3 regions of the Arthrobacter sp. AG1021 genome follow, and region 2 is predicted to be linked to each of the others. Evidence: riboswitches for the same ligand, from Rfam matches in the RefSeq annotation. Region 2 holds a riboswitch; each other region holds the start of a gene.

Region 1 (3,270 bases), on a different contig from region 2:
TGCAGCACTTCGAGCTCGCAATCCACCGAATACAGTTCGTTCTCCCCCTTGCCCCGGGGTTCCACTTCGGCGCGAATGACCTGGACGCGCTTTTCGCCGCGCGGGGTGACCAGCTTCTCGGTGATGCCCGAGCCTCCCAGCGAGATGCGCGGCGCATCCCCCAGTCGCACCAAAGTCGTGTCCGGTACTTCGAACAGGGTCCCGACCTCGATCCCCAGCACCTCGCAGAGCTTGAGCAGCGTGGAGACCGACGGACTGGTCAAGTCGCGTTCGACGCGGGAAAGAAACCCCTTGGTCAACCCGGAAAGCTCGGCGACCTGGTCGATCGTCATGTGCTGCTGCTGGCGGACGCCGCGCAGCCGTGCTCCGATGTTGATTGACGAGCCTGAGGGTTCGACGGGCAGAGCTTTCATCCGTGGGGCACCTGGACCTGTTCACTCGAAGGATAGGCAGCGACCGCTGGAGTGTACTTCTGCCGGCCGCTCTGCGTCCCCAGTTTACCAATACGCAACTTCCGGCCAACCGGAGCGGAAGAATATGACACCTTGGCTTCGGTGGCTTCCCATTTCCTGAAGCGGGTTCCCCGAACCGTGGCCTGCACCTACACTCGGTCCATGGACGACACCCCGAACAGCACCGCGGCCAGGCTGCGCGAATACCTGAACGACGCGCGGCAGGCAGTCATCTTCAAAAGCCGGCAGCTCGGCGAGGAGCTGGCCCGCCAGCCCATGACCCCCACCGGCACGCACGTGCTGGGCGTCGTGCACCACCTGGCGATCACCGAGTACGGCTACTTCGGTGCGTGCCTCAATCGGCCGGTCAACGACTCCTACGTCCAGCAGCTGCTGGACATCGACGACCCGCAGGCGGATTTCATGCCGCCAGCCGATGCCAGCGCGCAGCAGGTCATCGAGCTCTACCAGCGGGCCATCGCCTTCGCCGAGGCCGGGTTCGACCAGCTGGAGCTCGCCTCCCCGGCCGAAGTCCCCTGGTGGGTCCGCCACCGGCACACCACCCTGGAACATCTCATGGTGCACATGATCGCAGAGACCTCGCGCCATGCAGGCCATCTGGACATCGTCCGCGAGCTGCTGGACGGGCAGGTCGGGCTGCGCGCGGAAGCGCCGAACCTGCCGGACTACACGCCCCGGCAATGGCAGGAGCAGCGCGACCGGCTGCAGCAGACCGCGCAGTCCAAGCGAGGCTCCGACTAGGGCTTCGCGCGGAGTTCATATTACGGAATGAAACTTCACGACTTAATATTGCGGCGGTAGCATCGACACTGTTGCTTCACGAGACGCGGCGCCAAGCTCCGACTGGCCGCGCACCAACCCCAGGTTCATGGGTGGTTCGGATGAAGAAGCGGTCCGGGCATCGACCGATGCGCGGGCAAGAGCTCAGCGAGAGTTGTCGTGTCATGGCATTTTCCGTCCTCCCCATCATCGATCTGCAGACCGGACAGGTGCAGTTCACCGTGCAGGACCGCTGGTACACCCGCTACATTTCAGACCCGGCGCACCTTGAGCGGCTGATCACCCGTTCCTCCCGGCGCCCGGTCTTCGATCCCGCGGCCGGCGAGCTGGTGGTGTTCGTGGCGTCCGCCGGGCAGCCCGATGGGCGCAGCCTTGCTTTTAGGCTTGCCAAATTCCCCGGCACCATCTCGCTGGCTAAACTGAGAGGCTGAACAGAATCCCGGGTTTCGTTGAGAAATCCCAAGCCGTAGGAGAGTCATCCTCGTGATGTCACACAGCCCCACGACTGAGCCCACCCCCGCCCAGATCCGCCGCTGGCGCAAGTACGTTGCGGACGAGGTCGCCGAAGGCGCCATCTACCGCGCGCTGGCCCAGAAGAAGACCGGACAGGAAAAGCAGATCCTGCTGGGACTGGCCGCGGCGGAAGAACGCCATGAGGAATACTGGCGCACCAAGCTCGGGGCGCATGCCCGCCCGGTGCGTCCCTCGCTGCGTCGCAGCTTCCTGCGTTTCCTCGCCCTGAGCTTCGGCTCGGTGTTCGTGCTCGCGCTGGCGCAGCGGGCCGAAAGCAGCACCCCCTACGCGACCGATGCCGACGCGTCGCCGCAGATGGCCGCCGACGAGCAGGTCCACGAGGAAGTCGTCCGCGCCCTGGCCACCGCGGGCCGCGCGCAGCTGTCGGGCAACTTCCGCGCCGCGGTCTTCGGCGCCAACGACGGCCTGGTCTCCAACCTGGCCCTGGTCATGGGCATCGGGGCGACCGGTGTTTCCTCCGGACTGGTGCTGTTCTCCGGCATCGCCGGCCTGCTGGCCGGCGCGCTGTCCATGGCCGCCGGCGAATACGTCTCCGTGCGTTCGCAGCGCGAGCTGCTCACGGCTTCGCGTCCCACTCAGGTGACGCTCACCGCCGCCCCTGACCTGGATTTGGACGCCAACGAACTGGTGCTCATCTACAAGGCCCGCGGCATGACCGACGAGGATGCCGAGCACCGCGCTGCAGAACGCATGGGCTTGTTCACCTGCGACTGCAACCCGTCCTTCTCGCTGAACCCGGAAGCCCGGGCCGAAGAGCTGGCGAACGAGCACGAGGAACTGGGCTCGGCTACCGGCGCCGCGGCGACCTCCTTCTGCCTGTTCGCTTCCGGAGCGGTCATCCCGATCCTTCCCTACATCTTCGGCATGTCAGGCCTGGCTGCGATCATCACCTCGGTGCTGCTGGTCGGCGCCGCGCTGATGATCACCGGCGGCATTGTCGGGCTGCTGTCCGGGGCCTCGCCGATGAAGCGCGGCCTGCGCCAGCTGGCCATCGGCTGGGGCGCCGCCGCAGTCACCTACTGCCTCGGCTTGCTGTTCGGCACCAACGTGGCCTGAGCCCCGCCGGCTCGATGAGCCATTCCCACGGCCGCCGCCTGCTTCACCAGGCGGCGGCCGTTGCCGTTCTCAGAATCTGGTGCGCCGGCGCAGCGACTGCATGCCGCCGATGAATTCCACCGCTTCGGCCACCGAATCGACCAGGGCGATCTTGTCCTCCATGATCTGCTCGGCGGCCAGCGCCTTGAGCAGCTGCCAAGCCGGCAGTGTGCGGGTCCAATGCTCGCGGCCGACCAACACCAGCGGCACCACCCTGGCCCCGGTGGCGTAGTAGTTCTCGCAGGCGTCCTGGAAGATTTCCTGCACCGTGCCGGCGGAACCGGGCAGCACCACGATCCCGCCGTTGGATTGCTCCAGCAGCAGCGCCTCGCGGGTCGCGTTGGCGAAGAACTTGGCGATGTGCGTGGCGAACAGGTTCGGCGGTTCG
Region 2 (3,270 bases):
AATGTATCCGCCCATGGCTTCGACTCCTAGCCTTCGCTCTTCCAAGCGCCCTGGAAGATCGGGGCGGTACCGGAGGTGAACTCGACGTGGGCTGACTTGTTCGCGCCGTAAACCTGGACTTCGTCCCACAGTACGAGCGTCAGGGCCTTGTCCAGCACCAGTGCACGCTGTTCTTCCTCGACCAGCTTCAGATGCTCTTCTTCGCTGGTTGCCGCCTGTTCCTTGGCGAAGAGCTTGTTCAGTTCCTCGTCGGAGTTCAGGGTCTGGGTATTGTTGGCCGGCGCGTACACCGGGCCGAGGCCGCCGAGGGCGAACTGGCGGGTGCCGAAGAATTCGACCTTGTCGTCGACCAGTGCGTTGACCAGGAAGGTGTTGTCGGCCGCGCGGTTGACCAGCTTCACGCCAAGGTCGCGCCACTGCTGCTCGATCAATTCGAAGGCCGGCTTGATGACAACCGAGTTGTTCGAGGTGGCCACCGTGATTTCCAGCTTTTCGCCGTCCTTCTCACGGATGCCGTCGGCGCCGACCTTCCAGCCTGCTTCGTCCAGGAGCTGCTTTGATTTCTCCGGGTTGTAGGCGATTTCAGAGGACAGGTCGACGAAACCCGGGGCCTTGTGGTTCAAGATCGATCCCGCCACGACGTAGCTGTCGGACAGCACGGTGTCCTTGATGGCTTGGCGGTCGATTCCGACCTGTAGCGCCTGGCGGACCTTGGCGTCCGCCAGCTTGCCGGAGCCGATGCGCACTGCTGCCTGGTTCGTGGTCAGGTCCACTCCCTGCGCGGCGAAGACCTGGCCGCCGTTGGCTGCCAGTACCTGCTCGTCCACCGGCTGCAGACCTCGGACCAGGTCGACCTGGCCCGACTGGGCGGCGCCGGCGCGGCTTGCGACTTCAGGCAGGTACTTGACCACGAGGGAGTCAAGGTATGCGTCGCCCTGGTTCGGGGCGGTTTCCGGGGCCCAGGCGTAGTCATCGCGGCTGGTGAACACCACTTCTTCGTCCGGCTTTTCCGATTCGAAGACAAACGGGCCGGAACCGACGATCTTGGCGATGGCTGACTGGCCTGCATTGTCCAGCTTCAAGGTCTTCGGGGAGACCAGGCCTGCGGCGACCGAAGAAGTAGCGCGCAGGAAGTTGGCGTCGGGACGCTTCAGCGTCACCTTCACCTGGTTCTCCCCCACGACCTCGGCCGACTTGTAGGCGCCGAAGTCCACGTTTGGAGCGATCTGTGCATCCTTGATGCCCAGACCCAGCGCGTCAAGATTCAGCTTAACCGCTTCGGCATCAAGCGCGGATCCATCCGAAAAAGTCACTCCGTCGCGAATGGTGAAGGTGAATTCCGTCTGCTCCTTGTTCGCCTTGAAATCCTTGGCAATCCAGCCCACCAGCTTGCCGGATTCAACGTCGAAGTAGGTCAGGCGGTCAAGGACCGAGTTCAGCACGTTGGCCTTCTCGTAGAAGCGCGCTGCCTGGGTCTGCCAGTTGTTGATCGGGGTGACCTCGGCGAAGGTGAAGGTGCCGCCTTCAACCGGTTCGCCGGAGGCGGTCGGGGCGCCTTCCGCTGGGGCGGCAGTTGTCGAGTTTCCGCCGCAGGCAGTCAGCGTCAGGCCTAGGACGGTGACAAGGGCCGCTGCTTTCAAGCTCAGGTGCGAAGTACGCATCTTCGTGTGTTCCTCTCGGTGTTGGACCCGAGGATTACGCCTGATGTTCAACGATCCGCTTGTAGCGAGTTCGAGGGAAGGCAGAGATCTCCCCTTGAAGGACCGTTGCGAAATCTAGCAATCTCCATCGGTCCTGGCCTTAGCACCGCTCCCGATGTCGGGTGGTTGCTGCGACGTCAACGAGCCAGGTCTCTCAGTCGCTCTGGATGGTGTGGTGTCCAATTTCTTGAACAATTTCAGTGTCGAACACGGAGTTGAATATGACCAAGCGTGACGTAAGTAAAACGTCATGAAACCCAGCAACGGTTATCAACGCTCTTGAAACGAGTCATTTTGCACGTCACAAAGCGTCTTGTGACGATTCTTGTCGACAGCTCTGACAAATTCTTGACTCGGCACCAGGAAGCAAGATCTGTTGCGGCTCCATGGATGAAGGAGCTGGTTGGACAAAATCGCGATATCAGCGACCACGGCCCGCCCTTCCCAAGCCGATGCGTCCGCCGTCCGGTGAACACGGAAATCACCGTCTCCTGCAGAATGGAACAACCCTCGATTGAAACCGGAAATTAGGTTAGCCTTAATAAAAAATTTCGCCATTCCAATCGCGCTAAGAAAGACGGGCAACATGAGCGCCACCGACGCAACACAGTTTTCCGCCCGGCTTCGCAGCGTCACCCAGGAAGATCACCACGCCGCAGAATCCAGCGACTTCATCACCACGCTGATGGGCGGGGAACGCTCGGCACGCGACTACATGTTGCTGATTGCCCAGTACCACTACATCTACGGTGCGTTGGAAGAAGAAGTCCGGGTGCTTGCCGCGGATCCGGAACTTGGCGAAATCTTGGACGCGGCACTTGAACGCAGTAGGCAGATTGCAAAAGACCTGGATGTCCTGCTGCCGGCCCACGGGTTGAAGGAGATCCCAGCGGCGTTGCCGGCCACCGAGGCCTACGTTGCGGCAATCCGCGCCTCGGCGGCGGAACCGGCGCGCCTCGTCGCCCACCACTACCTGCGCTATCTGGGAGACCTGTCCGGCGGCCTAGCCATCGGAAAGCTCGTATCCCGCCACTATTCCATTCCCGATGAAGCATTGAACATGTGGAAGTTCGAGGCCATCGACAAGCCAAAAATCTACAAGGATTCCTACCGCGACAAACTCGATGTTTTCGGGGCGAACACCTCGCATGCCGAAGCGGTGCTGGACGAGGCGAAGCGCGGGTTCCAGTGGAACAAGTCGATCTTTGAGGACCTGCTGAAGGCAAGCGCCAGCGAGCTGAGCGCCGCATCCTAGGTTTTCGGAAGTTCTGCACTGACCTGCCACCGGCCGCGGGAATGCCTTCGGCCGGCACGTCGTTGGCAACGGTAACCGTCAACGGAGGAAACTCATGAAGATCGCAGTCGCCGGAGCTACCGGAAAACTCGGCACCCTTGTTATCGATGCGCTGTTATCCCGGGGCGCCCCAGCGGGCAGCCTGGTCGCGCTCGGCAGGTCCCCGCAGAAACTCGCCGCCTTGGCAGCCGCGGGCGTGGAGACCCGCGTCGCCGACTACAACGCAGCGCACACGCTCGTCGCGGCCCTCGAAGGCGTCGACAGGCTGCTGCTGAT
Region 3 (3,270 bases), on a different contig from region 2:
GTTGCGGCCCATTTCCAGGGAGAAGAACACGGTGGCCATGTTGTGCTTGATGGCCGCGGAACGGGCGAAGTCCAGCGCGAACGTCGACTTGCCCACGGCGGGACGGGCCGCGATGATGATCATCTGGCCGCCCTTCAGGCCCTGGGTCAGCTCGTCGAACTCGTAGAAGCCGGTGGGCACGCCGGTGATGCCGTCGCCGGCGTTGGCGGCGTTCTCGATCTCGTCGACGGTACCCTCGATGATTTCGGACAGCCGCACGTAGTCTTCGCTGCCGCGGTTCTCGGAAACCTTGTAGACCTCGGCCTGCGCCTCGTTGACGATGGCATCCACCTCGCCGTCGGGCGAGTAGCCCATCTGGACGATACGGGTTCCGGCGTCCACCAGGCGGCGCAGCACGGCGCGTTCGCGCACGATTTCCGCGTAGTAGCCGGCGTTCGCGGCGGTCGGCACCTGCTGGATCAGATTGTGCAGGTAGGCGGCTCCGCCGACGCGAGCGATCTCGTTGCGCTTGGTCAGCAGGTCGGCCACGGTCACGGCATCCGCGGGCTCACCGCGGCCGTACAGGTCAATGACCGCCTCGTAGATTGCTTCATGGGCGGGACGGTAGAAGTCGGTGCCGCGAAGGACTTCGACGACATCGGCAATCGCGTCCTTGGAGAGCATCATGCCGCCAAGAACCGACATCTCGGCTTCGATATCCTGCGGCGGCTTGCGCCCCGCATCCGATGCTCGCTCTTCGTAGATCGGCTCTGCACTCATTACAGACACTTCCATCCCCTATGTACCCGCCGGGAAACCACTTTTGCCATATCGGCAACTGTCCATCGTGTCAGCACCAACCGACAGCTGGGCCCGGAGGCCTTGTGGATAGTCTTTCCCAGTGCCAACACTAGGTGGGTTATTAACAGAGGTAAACCCTGATATCCACAGAATATGTGGATAACCCACCACCTCCTGTGGACTCCCCTGTTCACTACGTGGGGATAATCCTGTGGATTACCCCACTTAAATGGCAGATATTAACACTTGACTTGGGTTTTTACGTTTTCACAGCTGTGGATAGAGAATTAATTTTTTCCACTGCACACAAGCTCCGTAGACGTTATCAACAGCCTGATTCCCGGAATCAAGGCGTTTTTCACAAGTTATCAACCCCAATCAACAGGCTATCCACAAAGCTGTGGATAGTGCTGTGGATAGCGACCCCGTCATAATTGCGTGATGAGCTGCGGAAATCCACACGTCGGCGAGCCGCGGTCCACGGAAACCGGGCATCAGGGCCCGAAGCCGCGCGGTTTGGATTTAAAACCGCTGCGGCGCGAAGGATGACCCTTCGCGCCGCAGCGTCTGGTGATGTCAGTTAAACGAGTTCGGGCACTGGCAGTGAGTGAAATCGCGAATCGTGGAAGATCTGCGGGGAATGGTTGGAGAAGTCATGACCGTGGACCTCCAGGAAGATCACCCAATGGTCGCCGGCTTCCACTTCGTTGTAGATCGAGGTCTCCAGCCAGAGGGTGGATTCCTGGATGAACAGGGCGGCTTGCTCAGTCTCATGGGTATCTACGCCGGCAAAGCGGTCGCCGTGCTTTGAGGCGATCTGCCCGCAAATCCCGTCGTTGCGCTCGCTGAGCACCGAGACGCCGATACGCTCCGCGGCACGCAGCTTGGGCCAGGTGTTGGAGGTTTTCTGCACCGCGAACATGACCAGGGCTGGCTCCAGCGATACTCCGACGGTAAAGGACGACGCGACGAGGCCGGTTTTCTCCCCGTCAATGACGGCGCAGAGTGCGGCGACGCCTGATGGGTGCTGCGCGAAAACCTTGCGCAGGGTCAGCGGGTCAAGATCCTGATTCAAAGACATGGCTCGATTCCTTCGGGTCGTGCCCAACGAGCGGGAACGTCCGGCAACAGCCCGTGGAGTTCACTTCTGCGCGCTGCCAGATGTTTGCACACTCGATGTGCGGTACTTGTGCCACGCGTTCTTGCGTGGGACCGAATCCTCACCTGGAGCACCCCACTACCGTTGAGAGGGTTGCCGGCCAGCAAGCCAGGGCTTATAGCTGACGCTCTTGATTCTGGTTAAAACCATATTGCTCGTTACGCCGCACGGTCAAACATTTCACTTCTCAAATCGCAATATTCAAGAAATTGTTCGACTTCTTCGGTAATTTCCGTGTTTCGATCATCCTTTTATTCGGAAGTTTCAGTCATTTTGCACGCATCTCCAGCCAACTTGTGCGGTTTGATTTCAAAGAATGTAGCGGGCCAAGGCAATCAAGCCGCTGGCTTCGTACATCTGCCATGCCGAGGGCAAGCGTCGCCCAAGCCCCCACAGACTTGCAGAACCCGACTCCCCGGATACCCCCGGGCGGTCCACAGCGACGCTTCCGTCAGAAGTACCGCCGCGCTGGCGGCCAGCCCGCCCGTCACGAAATGACGTTTCGAACGAACTTCACCGGTTCCGCGCCGGCATTCACGTAGGAATAGGACTGCGAACTGGGGTAGGTTGCATGTTCCCCCGCGTTCAGGTCCAGGACCGTCGAGGCGAACTCAATGAGCAGCTTGCCGTGAACTACCAAGATCATTTCCGACCAGCCTTGGGGATCGGGCTGGGCGTCATATCGTTCGCCGGGCGCAAGCACCCACGTCCACAATTGCACCTCTTCGCTGGCGGGGGCCGACCCCAGCAGCATCGCCCGACTCTGCGGACTACTCCCCTTCCACGCCAGTTCATTGATTTCGGAACGGGCCGCAGTAGGCGCGGTCACCAGATCAACGAAGCGAATTCCCAGCGCTTCCGCCAATTGGTCGAGTCCCGCCAGGCTGATATTCGCCTCGCCGGCTTCGAGGTTGATGATCGTGCGTCGGCTGACCCCCGAGCGCTGCGCAAGAATTGCCTGGCTCAGTCCCGCGCGTTTTCGGAAGTCGCGGAGATTGGATCCAACGTTGCGGAGAACCGGAGAGTCACTGGAATCTTGCATGTGCACTATTCTGCACTATATGATGTGCAGAATGGTGCACATTTCTGCCATACGGGAAAATTTTTCACTCAGCAGGCAAGAAGCCGCCCTCCTTACCATCACGTCCGTCTGGGGCGGAACTTTCCTGCTGATTCACTTGGCCATGCGCCACAGCGGACCGATGTTCTTTGTCGGCGTCCGATTTGTCATCGCAGGCTTGGTCGCCGCGGCCATTTTCTCGAAGTCGCTCTGCAGGATCACCGGCAGGGAGTTATGGGCCGGAACGGCCATCGGCGTGATGATCTTCCTG

The links. Region 2 has a riboswitch for S-adenosylmethionine ahead of DFO58_RS14710 (ABC transporter substrate-binding protein). Riboswitches for the same ligand answer to the same signal wherever they lie in the genome.
Region 1: linked by a shared signal. The riboswitch ahead of DFO58_RS08300 (hypothetical protein) and the one ahead of DFO58_RS14710 (ABC transporter substrate-binding protein) in region 2 are both predicted to bind S-adenosylmethionine.
Region 3: linked by a shared signal. The riboswitch ahead of DFO58_RS15990 (flavin reductase family protein) and the one ahead of DFO58_RS14710 (ABC transporter substrate-binding protein) in region 2 are both predicted to bind S-adenosylmethionine.

The regions. Positions count from the first base shown of each region.
Region 1 covers NZ_RBLB01000007.1:631,596-634,865, forward strand. The annotation lists gene DFO58_RS08290 (helix-turn-helix domain-containing protein) at 1-413, opposite strand, end outside; gene DFO58_RS08295 (DinB family protein) at 615-1,214, shown strand; SAM riboswitch class IV at 1,289-1,402, shown strand; gene DFO58_RS08300 (hypothetical protein) at 1,418-1,684, shown strand; gene DFO58_RS08305 (VIT1/CCC1 transporter family protein) at 1,740-2,843, shown strand; gene DFO58_RS08310 (LOG family protein) at 2,913-3,270, opposite strand, start outside.
Region 2 covers NZ_RBLB01000010.1:244,908-248,177, forward strand. The annotation lists gene DFO58_RS14705 (ABC transporter permease) at 1-15, opposite strand, end outside; gene DFO58_RS14710 (ABC transporter substrate-binding protein) at 27-1,661, opposite strand; SAM riboswitch class I at 1,783-1,874, opposite strand; gene DFO58_RS14715 (biliverdin-producing heme oxygenase) at 2,287-2,955, shown strand; gene DFO58_RS14720 (SDR family oxidoreductase) at 3,050-3,270, shown strand, end outside.
Region 3 covers NZ_RBLB01000011.1:151,388-154,657, reverse strand. The annotation lists gene dnaB (replicative DNA helicase) at 1-759, opposite strand, end outside; gene DFO58_RS15990 (flavin reductase family protein) at 1,361-1,861, opposite strand; SAM riboswitch class IV at 1,959-2,075, opposite strand; gene DFO58_RS15985 (XRE family transcriptional regulator) at 2,427-2,981, opposite strand; gene DFO58_RS15980 (DMT family transporter) at 3,013-3,270, shown strand, end outside.